3 regions of the Arthrobacter sp. RT-1 genome follow, and region 3 is predicted to be linked to each of the others. Evidence: riboswitches for the same ligand, from Rfam matches in the RefSeq annotation. Region 3 holds a riboswitch; each other region holds the start of a gene.
What was found. A riboswitch is a leader RNA that binds a small molecule or an ion and turns the genes downstream of it on or off. The one in region 3 is predicted to bind cyclic di-AMP.

Region 1 (4,786 bases), on a different contig from region 3:
TCCAGCCGCCCTTCGGCTATGGCTTCACCGCAGACGGCGCAGCTGCCGTAGGTCCCGGCTGCAAGGCGTGCGAGGGCGGCCTCCACCTGGTCCAGGCCTGCGCTGCTCTGCTTCAGCAGCGCCGAAGCCTGCGAGAGTTCGAAGGCGATGGTGGCGCCCTCCGGATCGTGTTCGTCATCCACGTTCGAGTCCTGGCGGGCCGAGTTGGCCGAGGCGATATCCGCGCGGAGGGAGGGGAGCAGGGCCACCTTCCGTTGCCGCTCCTCCTCGAGCATGATCCGGAACCGTTCGAAATCAGGCATGTGAAAAGCGTAACCGCCCGTGCATCCAGTGCGGGTCAGTACCAGTTTTTAGCCACGGAGTGGTTCCAGGCCGCGCACGGCGAGCCATACCGTTCACGGATGTAGCCAAGGCCCCAGTCGATCTGCGTGCGGTAGCTGGTGAGCCAGTCGCCGCCGGCGCTGGCGTATTTGCCCGGCGGCAGCGCCTGCGGGATTCCATAGGCGCCCGAATAGGGGTTGGTGGCGGTGGTCAGCCAGTTGGATTCCTTGGTCCAGAGCTGGGCGAGGCACAGGAACTGGTCCTGGCCCCAGCCATAGGCGCCCAGGCGGCCGGAGGCATAGGTCTTTGCCCCCGCCGGATCGTTGACGGCGCCGCCGGGCACGGAAGGTACGACGACGGCGGGCGGGCCGGGCGGGACAGCAGGCACCGGCGGAGGTGCTGGAGCGGCGGGAGCCGCCGGGACAGGATTCGCCTGTGCCGGATTGGGACGGGCCGGATTGGGAGGGGCCGGATTGGGAGGGCCGGGATTCAGGAGCCCGGGATTCGCGGCCGGCGGATTCCGGGCTCCGGCACCGGCAACACTGGCGCCGGCTGCCGCCGGCCGGCGGGCCTGTTCCTCGGCGGCTGCCCGCTTTGCCGCCTGGGTTGCCTCATAGGCCGCGAGCGCCGCCTGGCCCTGCCGGTACTCCCCCTCCACTGCCGCCGTCGTCCCCTTGAGGGAGGCAAGCTGTGCGGTCAGTTCCCCGCTGCGCCGCTGCTCCTCCGCGATCTGTCGCGCCACAGCATCCTGTGCGGAACGCGCTGCGTCCAGTTTGCTCTTTGCCTCCTCGGAAAGGCGCTCGCGCTCTGCCCTGGCAGCCTTCTCCTGGTCGGCCAGCGAGGAGGTGATTTTCCCGGCGGTCGACGCCTTGTTGACGAGGGCTGCGGTCTTGCCACCCACAATGTGAACAACGTTGAGCCCATGGACGCTGTTGGCCTCCAGGGCGTCCAGGGCCACGAAGAAACCCATGGCTGTCCCGCCGGTGCGGTAGGACTGGGCGGCCAGCGCGCCGATCTCCCTCCTGTGCTGCAGCAGTTCACCGCTTGCCTGGGCAGCCTGCGCGGCCAAGGCGTCCACCCTGGCGGTGGCGGACTGGAGGGCGGCGTCGGCCACGGCATAGTCCGCAGCCGATGTCACTGCGGCGCTCCCCACCGACTCGGACTGGCGCTGCAGGCCGTTGAGCAGGTCATTGATCCTGGAGATTTCGGCGGCCTTGCCGGTCTCCGTCTGCTGCGCCTTCTGCACATCCTCCCAGGACGGATACCCGCCGGGCGGCATCTCAACGGCTGATGCGGGGAGCAGCGCGGCCGAGGTGGCGAGGGCAACGCCCAGCAGGCCTCCCAGCAAGGGGGATTTCGCCTTGGTCACAAACGGGGACATAGTTCCGAAGCCTACCGGCGGCCGACTGACCCCATCAGTCACAGTAGCCACATCGTTACATTTTCTTGCGATGGCGACGCTGATGCCAGCGTTCGTCGCCATGCACAGGATTCCGCCGTCCGTGCGTGCCGATCCTAGACTTGTGGCATGGGCGGGAATGGCGCACCGGCAGGAACTGGAGTGCTCCGTCCACACCCTCGCCGCCTGCGGGTCCTGGCCGCGGCGGCAGCACTGGCGACGGTACAGGCAGCGTCGGCCTGCACATCCTCCCCGGCGCCGGAGACTACCGGGGAGACACCGACTGCCACAGCAGGGCAAGGACCCATAGCTGTCGAGCTAAACCAGTCGCGGGACCAATATGGCAAGCCTGAGGTCCAGCTGCAGCTCACCAATACGTCAGACGCTGCGGTGACGCTGATCCAGGCCGAAGTCATCTCTGCCTTCTTTCAAGAAGCGATCAGCTGGATGCCCGCCGGGGATGACCTCGAACTGCCGCCCGGCCAGCCGAAAAGCCTGCCGGCGGCGCTTCCCGCTGCAACATGCGAAGGGCGCCCCTCCCCGGACGGGGAAACGGCGAAGGCCACCGTCCTCGTGACCTCACCCGGACAGTCCCGGCCGCGGCAACTGACCTTCAGCGCCTCTGATCCATTCGGGGTCCTCCGGCGCAACAATGGCGAACTCTGCCTCGCCACCGCAGTAGCCGCCGTGGCGGACATCCGCCTGGGCACGCAGCTGGAGGTGGCGCCGGACGCGCGCACCGCCGTCGTCCACCTTGTGGTGGCCCCGCACCCGGCAGCAGATAGGAAAAACCCGGACCAGGCGGCCCGGTCCCTGACCATACGGAGCATTGGCGGCACTCCCCTGCTGGCCGAAGCGCCCCGGAATCCCTGGCCGGAAAACCTCACCCTCACGGCGGGTGACGTCCCCCGTCAGTTCCCCTTGCATATCCGCCCCGCCCGCTGTGACCCGCATGCCATTGCGGAGGACAAGGTGGGCACTGTGCTGCCTCTGCAGGTCACTGTCGACGCCCGGCAGGGAGCTATCCGCGTTCCCGCAGGAGCGGTGTTACGTGCGCAACTTTATGACTTTGTTACGCGATCCTGTGCGCAGGGTTAACAAAAGCTATCAGCCGAGGTCAGCCCGGCAGCGTGCCCGACAGTCAAGACGATTGCTTAATCCGAGAGAAGGGCCTCGTATGTTATCCAAATGTGACAATCGGCTGCAGGGCGGGTTATGGTCTTTCACGTGTCCCTCCCAAGCGGGACATTCCCCTCAGCATGCCGAGCCCTGCCGCTGATACGGGATTCAATCGCTTTCCTGTTGGCAGGGACGGGGGAACCAAGTTTCCGCGGCTTTTTCAAAGCCTTGGGGTTAAGTCGATAGCGCCTCGTTCCGTTCGGGGTTGCTTTCGGCCGGGTATCTCCAACCCGAACCCGACAGCTCACCCCGCAGGCATGGGAGAGGCGATCAACCGTGTCAAAAAATTCCATCACCGCCCGTCACCGCGCGACTCCAGCCCGCTCGATCGTGCTTCAGGGTTTGGCTGTTTCCGCCAAGTCCCAGGCCCGGACGCTCGGCCGCCCGGCCCTCGCAGTTGCCGCTGCATCCGGCATTGCGTTCGGCGTCGGAGCTCCGGCCCATGCAGGCGTGACCGGCCCGGACAGCACCGAAGCCACTAACGTCCAGGCCTACTCGGCGCCCGCCGCCGCAGTTGCCGCCCCCGCAGCAGCAGCCGCCGCCAACGTCCACACCGTTGTTTCCGGTGACACCCTGGGCGCCATCTCGGCAGCCAACGGCGTCAGCCTCAACGATGTCCTCGCCGCCAACGGGCTGGACATCTCGACCATCATCTACCCGGGCGACCAGATCACCATCCCGGGCGCCGGATACGCAGCACCCGCCGCCGCTCCGGTCCAGGCCGCATCAGCTCCCGCGAACACCGGCATGAACATCTCCTACGCCTCCACCGCCCCCGCTCCGGCCCCGGCCCCGGCACCGGCTGCTCCCGTTGCCACCGGAACGGGCACCGGCGCAGCCATCCTGGCCAACGCCTACGGCCAGCTCGGCGTCCAGCAGGATTGCACCGCCATGGTGGAGAAGGCTCTCCGCGCCGTTGGCAAGTCCGTGGGCGACCTGGCCCCGGGCCAGTTCTACCAGTACGGCTCCGTGGTGGGCACCCCCGCCCCGGGTGACCTGGTGATCACTGCCGGCCACGTGGGCGTCTTCGCCGGCAACGGCCAGGTTGTCAGCGGCGGCGTTGACGGCTTCAAGACCGAGGTCCACTCCATTAGCTGGCTCAGTGGAGCTTCCTTCGTCCGCGTAGCGTAATTTCGCTCGCATACCGAAGCAGCGCAGACAAGGGCGGCAGCCGGGATATCCCGGCTGCCGCCCTTGTCTCGTTCCCGGCCCTTCCGGGTTACGTACCGCAGAAGGTCATGTAGGTGCCGAAGTCTTCCGGCGGGCCTTCCGTGTAGCGTTCAAGGCCCGGGCGTTCATCGTAGGGAGCACTGACGGCCTGCAGCAGCCGGTGCAGCGGATCAAGGTCCCCCCCGGTGGCGGCCGCGAGCGCTTCCTCCACGAGGTGGTTGCGCGGGATGTACACCGGGTTCACCGAATCCATCAGGTCAGCGTCGGGATCCAGTGCCAGCCACTGCCCGGCCCAGGCGTCGAACGCGGCGAGGTCCAGGACCATGCCGCGGGCCGGCCGGACGTTCCCGCGCGCTGCCTGGCCGAGGTTCCGGAAGAACTGGGTGTAATCGACGGGGCCGTCCTTGAGCAGCGCAACAACCCCGTCCACCAGCTCCGATGCTGCGGCGTCCCCAGGGCTTCCGGCCGGGGCTTCCGGGAGGCCCAGCTTGGTTTTCATGCCGCTGAACCAGGCATCGCTGTACTGCTTCCGGAATTCGCCCAGGGCTTCCACGGCGGGGGCAACGGCCTGTTCCTGGTCCTCATTGAAAAGCGGCAGCATCGCTTCGGCGAGGCGGGCGAGGTTCCATTCGGCCACGACGGGCTGGTTGGCGTACGCATAGCGTCCGCCGACGTCGATGGAGCTGTAGACCGCGGCGGGATTAAAGGCGTCCATAA
Region 2 (4,786 bases), on a different contig from region 3:
TGTTCTTTGATGCCGCGGACAGCGCATCAATCTGCTCCTGCCTGACCTTGGAAGGTCCTGCGCCGAACCGCCCGTCCTGAGGCAGGAGGTCGGCGGGAATAGTGATGCTGGGTTCGCTCACAGGGGCTCCAATTTCGGCGTGGACGTGGCTTTGGTCCGAACGGGTGGATGGTCGCTGGCCGGCAGTCGGCAATGACTGCAACTGAGGCCTTTCCCATTCTGCCTGAACAGCTGTTTCGGCGGGAACCGGACCCGTCATAGTCCAGCCATTGAGACGTCCTGGGGGCAACCGCGAACTATTCGGACAAAGTCAAAATAGGCTAAGCTTGCCACCGGACTACGTCGCAGTGATAGGCGATACGGTGGGACAACGCAAGGTACTGCGCTCGAGGAGCTGAGCTGGATGACGGATCTGATCGACACTACGGAAATGTACCTTCGCACCATTTTGGAGCTTGAGGAAGAGAACATTATTGCCCTGCGGGCCCGTATTGCCGAGCGGCTCCGCCACTCGGGACCCACGGTCTCCCAGACCATCGGCAGGATGGAGCGGGACGGGCTGGTGGTGGTGTCCGGCGACCGGCACCTTGAGCTCACCGAAACCGGCCGTAAGCGCGCCACCGAAGTGATGCGCAAGCACCGGCTGGCCGAGAGGCTCCTGGCCGACGTCATCGGACTCGATTGGGCGTACGTGCACGACGAAGCCTGCCGGTGGGAACACGTCATGAGCGAACGGGTGGAGCGGCGCATCTACGAGATGCTCGACCACCCCACGGAGTCGCCCTACGGCAATCCCATCCCGGGACTCGCTGCCCTGGGCGGCCAGCCCCTGCCGGGCGGTTCCGACGGAGCCGTGAGCCTGCTGGAAGCGATGAAAACGTACGGTCCTGCGTCGACGGTCACCGTCAGCCGGCTGGCCGAACCCATCCAGGTGGAGCCCGAACTGCTGGTCCAGCTTGATGAGGGCGGCATCCGCCCCGGCGCCACCGTGTCGCTCGAACGGGTGGGGGACTACATCTCCGTGCGGGTACCCGGCATCGAAGGTGCGCTGGAGCTTCCTCCGGAAGTGGCCGCCCACGTGTTTGTCACGGTCCGGTAGAGGACCCGCCCGGGCGCGATTACCCTATCGAATGGCATTTAGGCAAAGATAACGGAATTGTTACTTTGGGGTTTAAGCCTCTATAGTTGAACGCGAGCGTTGATACTAAAGCGTTACCTGATCCGGAGCCGAGCTCTGCCAGCGGACCAGGTGCACGAGCAATAACTGGCAGAGGCGGGGGAACCACAAGCGGCAGCGGGGGGACTGCCTTGGGGTGAAGTCCGTCAGCAGCAAGCCTCTTCCAGCGAAGGAACCCTTTCCGGGGATATCTCTGTGCCGAAGCTTGCCTACGGCGGACCGGGTCTTTGAACTCTCTGACCCGAATCCGACAGCTAACTTCGCAGGCTTTCAGAGAGGAATCCTTCTTGTCCATGCAGACCTCCAGGGGGCGCCGCCGCGCGGCCATCCCCGCTTCGACACCGCGTGTCGTCGAAGTCATCCACACGGAGCGCCCCCGCGATCTCCACCGTGATGCGCGCCGCCGTCGGGGTCCCTTCCAGCAGATCACCGAGTTTGCCTCCGCCAGCGGCATCGGCCAAAAAGCCGGTATTGCCCTTGCTGCCACCGGCCTGGTGCTGACCGTGACTGTTCCGGCCACCAGCCCCGTGATGGCCACCGACGCCGCAGGCACACCTGTCGCTGCCTCGGCAGTTACGCCCCAGCCGGCTGTCACAGCCGAGGCGGGAGCCCAGATTGACTTCAGCCGCTCGGCGGTTGTCACGCAGGCTGACCCGGACGGCAAGCTTAAGCAGCTCCTCAGTGCCCAGTCTGCCGGCGCCGTCTCGAGCGCCGCTTCTGCCGGGAGCCTTGGTGCCCCGCTCGCCACCATGTCCACTGCATCCCCCTTCGGCTACCGTGTCAGCCCCATCACCGGCGGCTCGGGCGACTTCCACCGGGGCCAGGATTATGTGGCACAGTGCGGCACCTCCGTCCTCGCTGCTGCCACCGGCACCGTGACATTTGTTGGCTGGCACCAGTACGGCGGTGGAAACCGCGTTGTGGTGGACCACGGCAACGGCCTGGAGACCACCTACAACCACCTGTCGTCCTTCAATGTGACAGAAGGCCAGACGGTCTCCCGCGGCGACGTTGTCGCGTTGAGCGGGACCACCGGAGCTTCCACCGGCTGCCATCTCCACTTTGAGGTGCAGGTCAACGGCGAAGTTGTCGATCCCACGCGCTGGCTTTAGTCAAATGAGTGCAATGTCTCACTTGGGTGTTACCAGCCGTGACCTGAATGTGACATTGCTGCAAAACTCCTGTACCGTCTAACTCGCGTCAACTTTTCCGAAGTTGACGCTCTTGAGTGGATTGCCTAGCTCTGCCACCGCTCAAGGTCCGTTCGCATTTCATCGTCTGGCAGGGGCGGGGGAACCAATTCTGGCCTTCTTCATGAAGGCCTTGGGGTTAAGTCGCAAAGCTTCCTTGGAAGCCGCGCGGCCGGGTGACTCCCATCCGAATCCGACAGCTCACCTCGCAGGCATTGGGAGAGGCTACCTTCGTGTCTTCACGCCATAATTCTGCGCGCCACCGTGCACAAACGGTTCGTACCAACCCTTTGGATGCCATGTCCAAGGCTGTTAGTGCCAATGCCGGGACAGTAGGTCGCCAGGCAGCAGTTGTCGCAGCTGCTTCCGGTCTTGTTCTTGGTATGGGGCTGCCTGCCACTGCAGCGGACACCACCGCTGGTGTCTCCGCTTCCACCGAGTCGGGTTCCGCGCAGACCGCCCTTGCCGTCACCGCCGAGCCCACCGCGACCGTTTCCTTCGAGCGTCCCGTGGTGACCACCATCGCTGCGCCGAAGATCGAGCCGGTCCGTGCCCAGTCCACCGACGCCGACGAAGCCGACGCCGACGATGATTCAGCTGCGGCCACCACTGCATCCACCGCAGAAAAGGCAGTGGCGGCGGCCAGCTCAGCAGCCACCTCCGGCCTCGCGGCCATCGCCTACACCGGCATCGGGAGCCCCTACGTCTGGGGCGGCACCACCCCCAACGGCTGGGACTGCTCAGGCTTCACCCAGTGGGTCTACGCCCAGGCCGGCATCAGCATCCCGCGCGTCAACGCCTGGACGGCCATGACACCCACCTCCACCCCGCAGCCGGGCGACCTGGTCATGCAGAATGGCGGCGCACACGTGGGCATCTACGTTGGCAACGGCATGATGATCAGCGCCCTCAACCCTTCCCAGGGCACGCTGCTGCACTCCGTGGCCGCCACCGGAACCTCCTCCTTCTACACCCTGGGCAAATAGTTCTTGGGAGCTTCGGCCCCGGGAACTATTTCTTTGCCCCCTGTTTTTCGCTAGATCACACATCCCCGTTCGGGGCGCGCCGACATACCCCCAAGATGCCGGCGCGTCCAAAACTCTCGGGCTGCCCACAGGCCCCGAGGAAATCGAAAGAGAGAACTGATGACTACTCGTGCTACCGCACGGCACCGCGCCGAGGTCACCAAAACCAACTCAATCGCCGTCATTGCCAAGGCTGTCGGCGATAACGCAGGCGGCGTGGGCCGCCAGGCCGCGGTTATTGCCGCCGCTTCCGGCCTGGTCCTGACCAGCGGCATTGCAGCCAACGCTGCTGATGCCAACATCCAGCGGGACTCCGCTTCCGCCTCGACGCTGGAAGTCGAGTCCGCTGTTGAAGCCCCCATCTCCGCGGCTTCCACCATCGCCATCACCTACGAAAAGCCCGCCGTGACCACCACGCCGGCCCCGGTTGTTGTCGAGGAAGAGCCCGAGGTTGAGGTTCAGGAAGCCGCTCCGGCAGCCCAGCCTGTGGCAGCTCCGAAGGTCACCGCCACGGTTACCGCTGCTCCCGCCCCCGCAGCTCCGGCGTCAGCCAGCGGCAAGGGTGCGGCCATCCTGTCCGCCGCCTACGCCCAGCTGGGTGTTATGCAGGACTGCACCATGCTGGTGACCAACTCCCTGGCCGCCGTGGGCATCAACTTCCACGACTGGCCTGCAGGCTACCTGTCCCTCGGCCGCACGGTCAGCGCCGCGGAAGCCCAGCCCGGCGACCTGATCTACTACGCCGACGGCGGCGCCGGCATGGCCCACGTTGCTGTCTACGCCGGCAACGGCCAGGCCGTGCACGGCGGCTACAACGGCAACCAGACGGTTGTCTTCAGCGCCAACGTAGGTTCCGGCCCGGTATTCATCCGCGTGAACTGACGTTCCCGACGGGACGCCTGGTTGATCCCCGGCTGACCTGACGGACTGTCCGCTTGAAGGAACATGACCCCTGCCTTTGTGGCAGGGGTCATGTTCGCTTTAACGGACTGGGCGCACCCTGTGGCCCGCCCTGCGCCCCCATGATGCAGGAGGGCGATGCCGGCCAGATTAGCCGATAGTGGACTTCTTTGTTTACTCTTGTGGTGTCGATCCATAGCCCGGACCATGCCGAGGGCAGCCGGCCCTCGTGCCCCTGACGGGTGCGGCCGTGAAGAGGTACGTGCATGCGCACTCTCGTTCTGAATGCTGGATATGAACCGCTGGCGGTTATTTCATTCCGCCGGGCGCTGGTGCTTGTGCTGACCAACAAGGCGAGCGTGGTGGCTGAGGGGGACGATCCCGTGGTGGGTCCCCAGGAGATCCTGGGCCGCCCGTCCGTGATACTCCTGAACCGCTACATCCGTCCCAGATACAACCACGCCACCGCCGTCAGCCGGCGGGGTGTGCTCAGG
Region 3 (4,786 bases):
CCTGGCCAAGCTGGAGGAGGAGCTGTCCGGCGCCAACGTCACCATCGTCCTGGCCTCCATCGACGAGAAGCTGAACGAGAAGTCCTACATCGTCCCCGGGCTTGGGGACGCGGGCGACCGCCTGTACGGCATCGCAGGCTAGCTTCGCCCCGCTAAGGCTCCGGTAGAGGCTTCCCGCCAGGCCGGCAAGGGCGAAGCCTTCCGCATTCCCGGGCCCGGCCGTAGCCTGTGCCCATGGACTGGAAACTTGAACTTGTATATGTCCCTGTGTCCGATGTGGACCGCGCCAAGGATTTTTACGTCAACAAGGTGGGGTTCAACGCCGATTTCGACGAGCGGCCCACGGACTCCATCCGCTTTGTCCAGCTGACGCCGCCCGGCTCCGCCTGTTCGATCTGCATCGGCGACGGGCTCACGGACGCCGCTCCCGGCACGGGCTCCAACCTGCAGCTGGTGGTCAGCGACATCGAGGCAGCGCACCGTCACCTGAAAGACAACGGGGTGGATGTCAGCGACGTTGATGTGCAGGACTGGGGCCACTTTGTCTACTTCGCAGACCCCGACGGCAACAGGTGGGCGGTGCAGTACATCCCCGGCCGTTAGGGCACGATGGGAAGCATGAGCCATTCCGCTTCCGCCAGCCAACGAACCCTGACCTGCCGTGCCGTCCTGTTCGACATGGACGGCACGCTGGTGGACTCCACCGCTGTGGTGGAAGAGGTCTGGGGTGAATTCGCCGTGCGCTACGGCCTGGACTTCGAGGAGATCCTGCGGACGTCCCATGGTGTGCAGGCCATCGATACGGTCCGGCGCTTTGCCCCCGCCGGTGCTGATGTTCACGCCCTGACTGCGGAGCTCGGGGCCATGGAGCGGGTCCGGACGGTCGGCATCCTGGCGTTGGCCGGAGCGGCGCGGCTGCTGGCAGCCTTGCCCGCCGACGCCGTCGCGCTGGTCACCTCCGCCGACCGTGTGCTGGCCGACATCCGCATGGCCGCTGCGGGGCTGCCCATGCCGGCCATTGCAGTCACGGCCGAACAGGTAAGCCGCGGCAAGCCGGACCCGGAAGGCTACCTCAAGGCCGCAGCCCTCCTGGGAGCGGAGCCGGCGGAGGCGCTGGTGTTCGAGGACGCCCCCGCCGGCATTGCCGCGGGCGTTGCTGCGGGCATCCGCACCGTGGCTGTGGGCCCAAACACCGGACCGCTGCCGGACGGCGTGCTGCACATCGCGGACTACAGCAGTGTCACCGCCGTCGTGGATGCGGAAGGCAACGGCCAGCCGGTCATTTCTTTCCGGCTTTGAGGTCCGCCACAACCTTGGCGATCCGCCGCGCCCGGGTTTCCGGTGTCTTGGCGTCATCCAGCGGCTCTACATACCGCCGCTGGGCACTGTAGCTGAGGGTGGCGTAGAACTCCTGTGCGGCCGGCTCCGCAGCCATCGCTGCCGCAAGGTCCCCGGGAACCTCCACGATCCGCGGCTGCGTGTCCAGTTCCAGCTCCACATCCACCGTTTCTCCAGCGGAGACCCCGGTGAACTCCCGGTTATGGGCGCTGAGGGAGATCATGTTCCGCCCGCCCATCGCCGCAATGCTGCTGCGGTAGCTCTTGCCGTTGATGGTCACCACCACCGGAGGCCGCCTGCCGGCCCCAAGCCCCTCCACAACATGCTCGGGAACCTCAATGCCGGTCTTATTGCCGCTGCCCTGGATGGTGGTGGTGAACTTCATGGTTCAAAATAAACCAGGCCCCGGACCGGCTTCAACACAAGGGCTTCAACAGAAGCGGCCCCCTTCAACGGAAGAGGGCCGCTTCAACAGACTGGTGCCGCTTCAACGGCGGCAGCGCAGGCTTAGTACCAGTTGTTGGCGTAGTGGAAGTTCAGCGCGCCGCACGGGGACTGGTAACGCTCCTGGATGTAGTTCAGGCCCCAGTTGATCTGCGTGCGGTAGTTGGTGAGGTAGTCGGCCCCGGCGCTCGCCATCTTCTCGGCGGGCAGGGACTGCACGATGCCGTAGGCGCCGCTGCTGGGGTTGGTGGCCGTGGTGGTCCAGTCCGATTCCTTGTCCCACAGCGTCACCAGGCACTGCATCTGGTCCGCGGCCCAGCCGTAGGATGCCAGCTGGCTGGCTGCGTAGGCCTGGGCACCTGCGGGGTCATTAACCGCGACGACGGGAGCCGGCTCGGGTGCCGGTGCCGGTGCGGGCGCGGGTTCAGGGGCGGGTGCCGGAGCAGGTTCAGCCGGAGCAGGCTCGGGTGCGGGGGCCGGTGCCGGCTCCGCGGCCTGGGGCACAACGTTGATCGCGGGGGGCGCGGGTGACTCGGCCGGGTTGGACCGGATCTCGCTCTTCTCGATGCTCATCTGCGCGTCCGAATCCGCTGTGGACTGGGCGCTTGATGAGACCGTGGTCATGGCATCGGTGGCCTGGCCTGCGGCGCCTACTCCGACCAGCAGCGCACAGGACGCTGCCAGGACTGCGGCACGCTGGCCAAAGGTGAAGTTCTTGCCTTCAGGGCGCTCCGCATTGCTGTCAGAGCCGTTTTTCGGGCGCGGTTTTACCGGGAATTTGAACATGATTGATCGCCTCTCACACCTGCGGAGTTAGCTGTCGGGTTCGGATGAGGGCATCCGGCCACACGGAAAGATCACGTGCTGGCTTAACCCCAGGGCGGTACATGCCCGGGACGGTGGGTCCCCCGCCTCTGCCTTGGTCAATCGGGGAGATCCGGGAAGTGGCAGAGCTTGGCGTCATCCGGATATGCGGTCCGAACGGGAACCGCACCCAATCGACGGTACAGGAGTGCAGCGCTTAAGTCACATTTAGGTAACGGAGATCACGACGACGGCGCGTCGTCTTGCCCCTGTTGCTGCAGGCGTGGAAGTTGCAGGGCGAACTCCGTATGGCCTGGCCGTGACGTCACCGTTACCCGGCCGCCGTGGGCTTCCACGATTGACTGCACGATGGACAGGCCCAGGCCGCTGGTGCCTTCGGCCGCGGAGCCTCCCGCCTGGTCTCCCGAGCCTTTCCGGGCCGCGTCTGCGCGGGTGAAGCGTGAAAAGACATGGTCCACGAATGCGGCAGGGATACCCCCGCCGTCGTCCCTTACCGTTACGATCGCCGCACCCTCGGGCGAGGTGCCGACGCCGGTCACCACTGTGGTGCCGGACGGTGTGTGCTTGCGGGCGTTGGAGAGCAGGTTCACCAGCACCTGGCGCAGCTGGGAGGCATCGCCGTTGACCACCACCGGCTCATCGGGCAGCTCAAGGCGCCAGGTGTGTCCGGGGGCCATCACCTTTTCGTCACTGACGCTCTCCACCACGAGCTGCGTGAGGTCCACCTCGGTGAGTTTCAGCGGTTGCCCCTCGTCCAGGCGGGCGAGCAGCAGCAGGTCCTCCACCAGCGCCGTCATCCGTTCGGACTGGCTCTGCACCCTGGCCAGCGACTTCTGGCCGTCCGGCGTGAAGTCCTCCGTCATCCGCATCAGCTCGGTGTAGCCGCGGATGGCGGTCAGCGGGGTCCGCAGCTCGTGGGACGCGTCCGCCACGAACTGCCGCACCTTGGTCTCGCTCTTCTGCCGTGCCTGCAGCGCACTGGCCACGTTGTCCAGCATGAGGTTCAGCGCATGGCCAACGCTGCCCACTTCCGTTCCGGGGTTGGAGTTCGACGGCGGCACCCGCACCGCCAGCGCCACCTCACCGGCGTCGAGCGGCAGCTGTGACACCCGGGTGGCCACCTCGGAGAGCTGTTCCAGCGGCTTCATGGTGCGCCGGATCAGGATGGTTCCGGCCAGCCCCACCAGCAGCAGGCCCCCCAGCGAGACGAATACGAAGGTCCACACCAGCGACGTGAGGGTACTTTCCTTGCCGGCGAGGGGGAGCCCGGTCACCAGGACATCTCCGAAATTTGTTCTCACCGCAACGAGCCGGTAGCTGCCGTTGGAGAGGGCGCGGTCCACCGGCTGGGCGTTGGCGGCCAACGCCAGCAGGGTTTCCTTGTCTTCGGTGGACAGCGCGGAACGGGTGGTGTCTGACGCCAGGAAACCGCCACTGTTAACCTGGCCGTTGAGGATCCTGGCGTTGACCGTGCCGACGCTCTGCCCGCGCGCGTCCAGCGGGTCGCGTCCGTTGAAGCCGCCCATCGGGGGACGGCCGGGATCATTGGCTCTTTCTGCAGCCTGGCTCAGCTGCTCATCAAGCTGCCGTGTCAGGAAGGCGTCCATGGACGCGTAGCTGACCACTCCCACAGCGCCGCAGATCGCGATCAGCAAGGCCATGGCCAGGAGGATCAGCCGGGTGCGAAGGTGCCAGGTGGCGGGTCTGAGCCAGCTCCGCCGATGGGACTGCGGAGCTTCGGGGGAAGCCATGGCGCCTACTCCGCCGGCTTGATCACGTAGCCGGCCCCGCGCACGGTGTGGATCATGGGCGGGTGCACGGCATCGATCTTCTTGCGCAGATAGGAGATGTAGAGCTCCACGATGTTGGCCTGGCCGCCGAAGTCGTAGTCCCACACCCTGTCCAGAATTTGCGCCTTGCTGATCACCCTCTTGGGGTTCTCCATCAGGTAGCGGAGGAGCTCGAACTGGGTGGCCGTGAGCTGGACATCATCGCCCGCCCTGGTGACCTCCCGGGTATCGACGTTGAGGACAAGGTCGCCCACCACCAGCTCGGCGGTGTCCATGGCGGCAACCCCCGCACGCTGCACCAGGCGGTGGAGCCTGAGCAGGACTTCCTCCATGCTGAACGGCTTAGTGACGTAGTCGTCGCCGCCTGCGGCCAGGCCCACGATCCGGTC

Region 1: it holds a riboswitch for cyclic di-AMP, as region 3 does, so the genes downstream of both, DXK94_RS15955 (LysM domain-containing protein) here and DXK94_RS21455 (hypothetical protein) in region 3, are expected to answer to the same signal.
Region 2: it holds a riboswitch for cyclic di-AMP, as region 3 does, so the genes downstream of both, DXK94_RS05755 (M23 family metallopeptidase) here and DXK94_RS21455 (hypothetical protein) in region 3, are expected to answer to the same signal.

The regions. Positions count from the first base shown of each region.
Region 1 covers NZ_QRGQ01000024.1:63,714-68,499, reverse strand. The annotation lists gene DXK94_RS15970 (TraR/DksA C4-type zinc finger protein) at 1-302, opposite strand, end outside; gene DXK94_RS15965 (lytic transglycosylase domain-containing protein) at 338-1,702, opposite strand; gene DXK94_RS15960 (hypothetical protein) at 1,850-2,818, shown strand; cyclic di-AMP (ydaO/yuaA leader) riboswitch at 3,003-3,172, shown strand; gene DXK94_RS15955 (LysM domain-containing protein) at 3,176-4,030, shown strand; gene DXK94_RS15950 (YdiU family protein) at 4,119-4,786, opposite strand, start outside.
Region 2 covers NZ_QRGQ01000005.1:57,253-62,038, forward strand. The annotation lists gene serC (phosphoserine transaminase) at 1-121, opposite strand, end outside; gene DXK94_RS05750 (metal-dependent transcriptional regulator) at 404-1,099, shown strand; cyclic di-AMP (ydaO/yuaA leader) riboswitch at 1,216-1,460, shown strand; gene DXK94_RS05755 (M23 family metallopeptidase) at 1,471-2,289, shown strand; cyclic di-AMP (ydaO/yuaA leader) riboswitch at 2,412-2,596, shown strand; gene DXK94_RS05760 (C40 family peptidase) at 2,667-3,353, shown strand; gene DXK94_RS05765 (NlpC/P60 family protein) at 3,513-4,274, shown strand; gene DXK94_RS05770 (HNH endonuclease) at 4,559-4,786, shown strand, end outside.
Region 3 covers NZ_QRGQ01000036.1:6,645-11,430, forward strand. The annotation lists gene upp (uracil phosphoribosyltransferase) at 1-142, shown strand, start outside; gene DXK94_RS17530 (glyoxalase superfamily protein) at 235-603, shown strand; gene DXK94_RS17535 (HAD-IA family hydrolase) at 619-1,299, shown strand; gene DXK94_RS17540 (YdeI/OmpD-associated family protein) at 1,280-1,723, opposite strand; gene DXK94_RS21455 (hypothetical protein) at 1,846-2,568, opposite strand; cyclic di-AMP (ydaO/yuaA leader) riboswitch at 2,572-2,734, opposite strand; gene DXK94_RS17550 (HAMP domain-containing sensor histidine kinase) at 2,829-4,358, opposite strand; gene DXK94_RS17555 (response regulator transcription factor) at 4,364-4,786, opposite strand, start outside.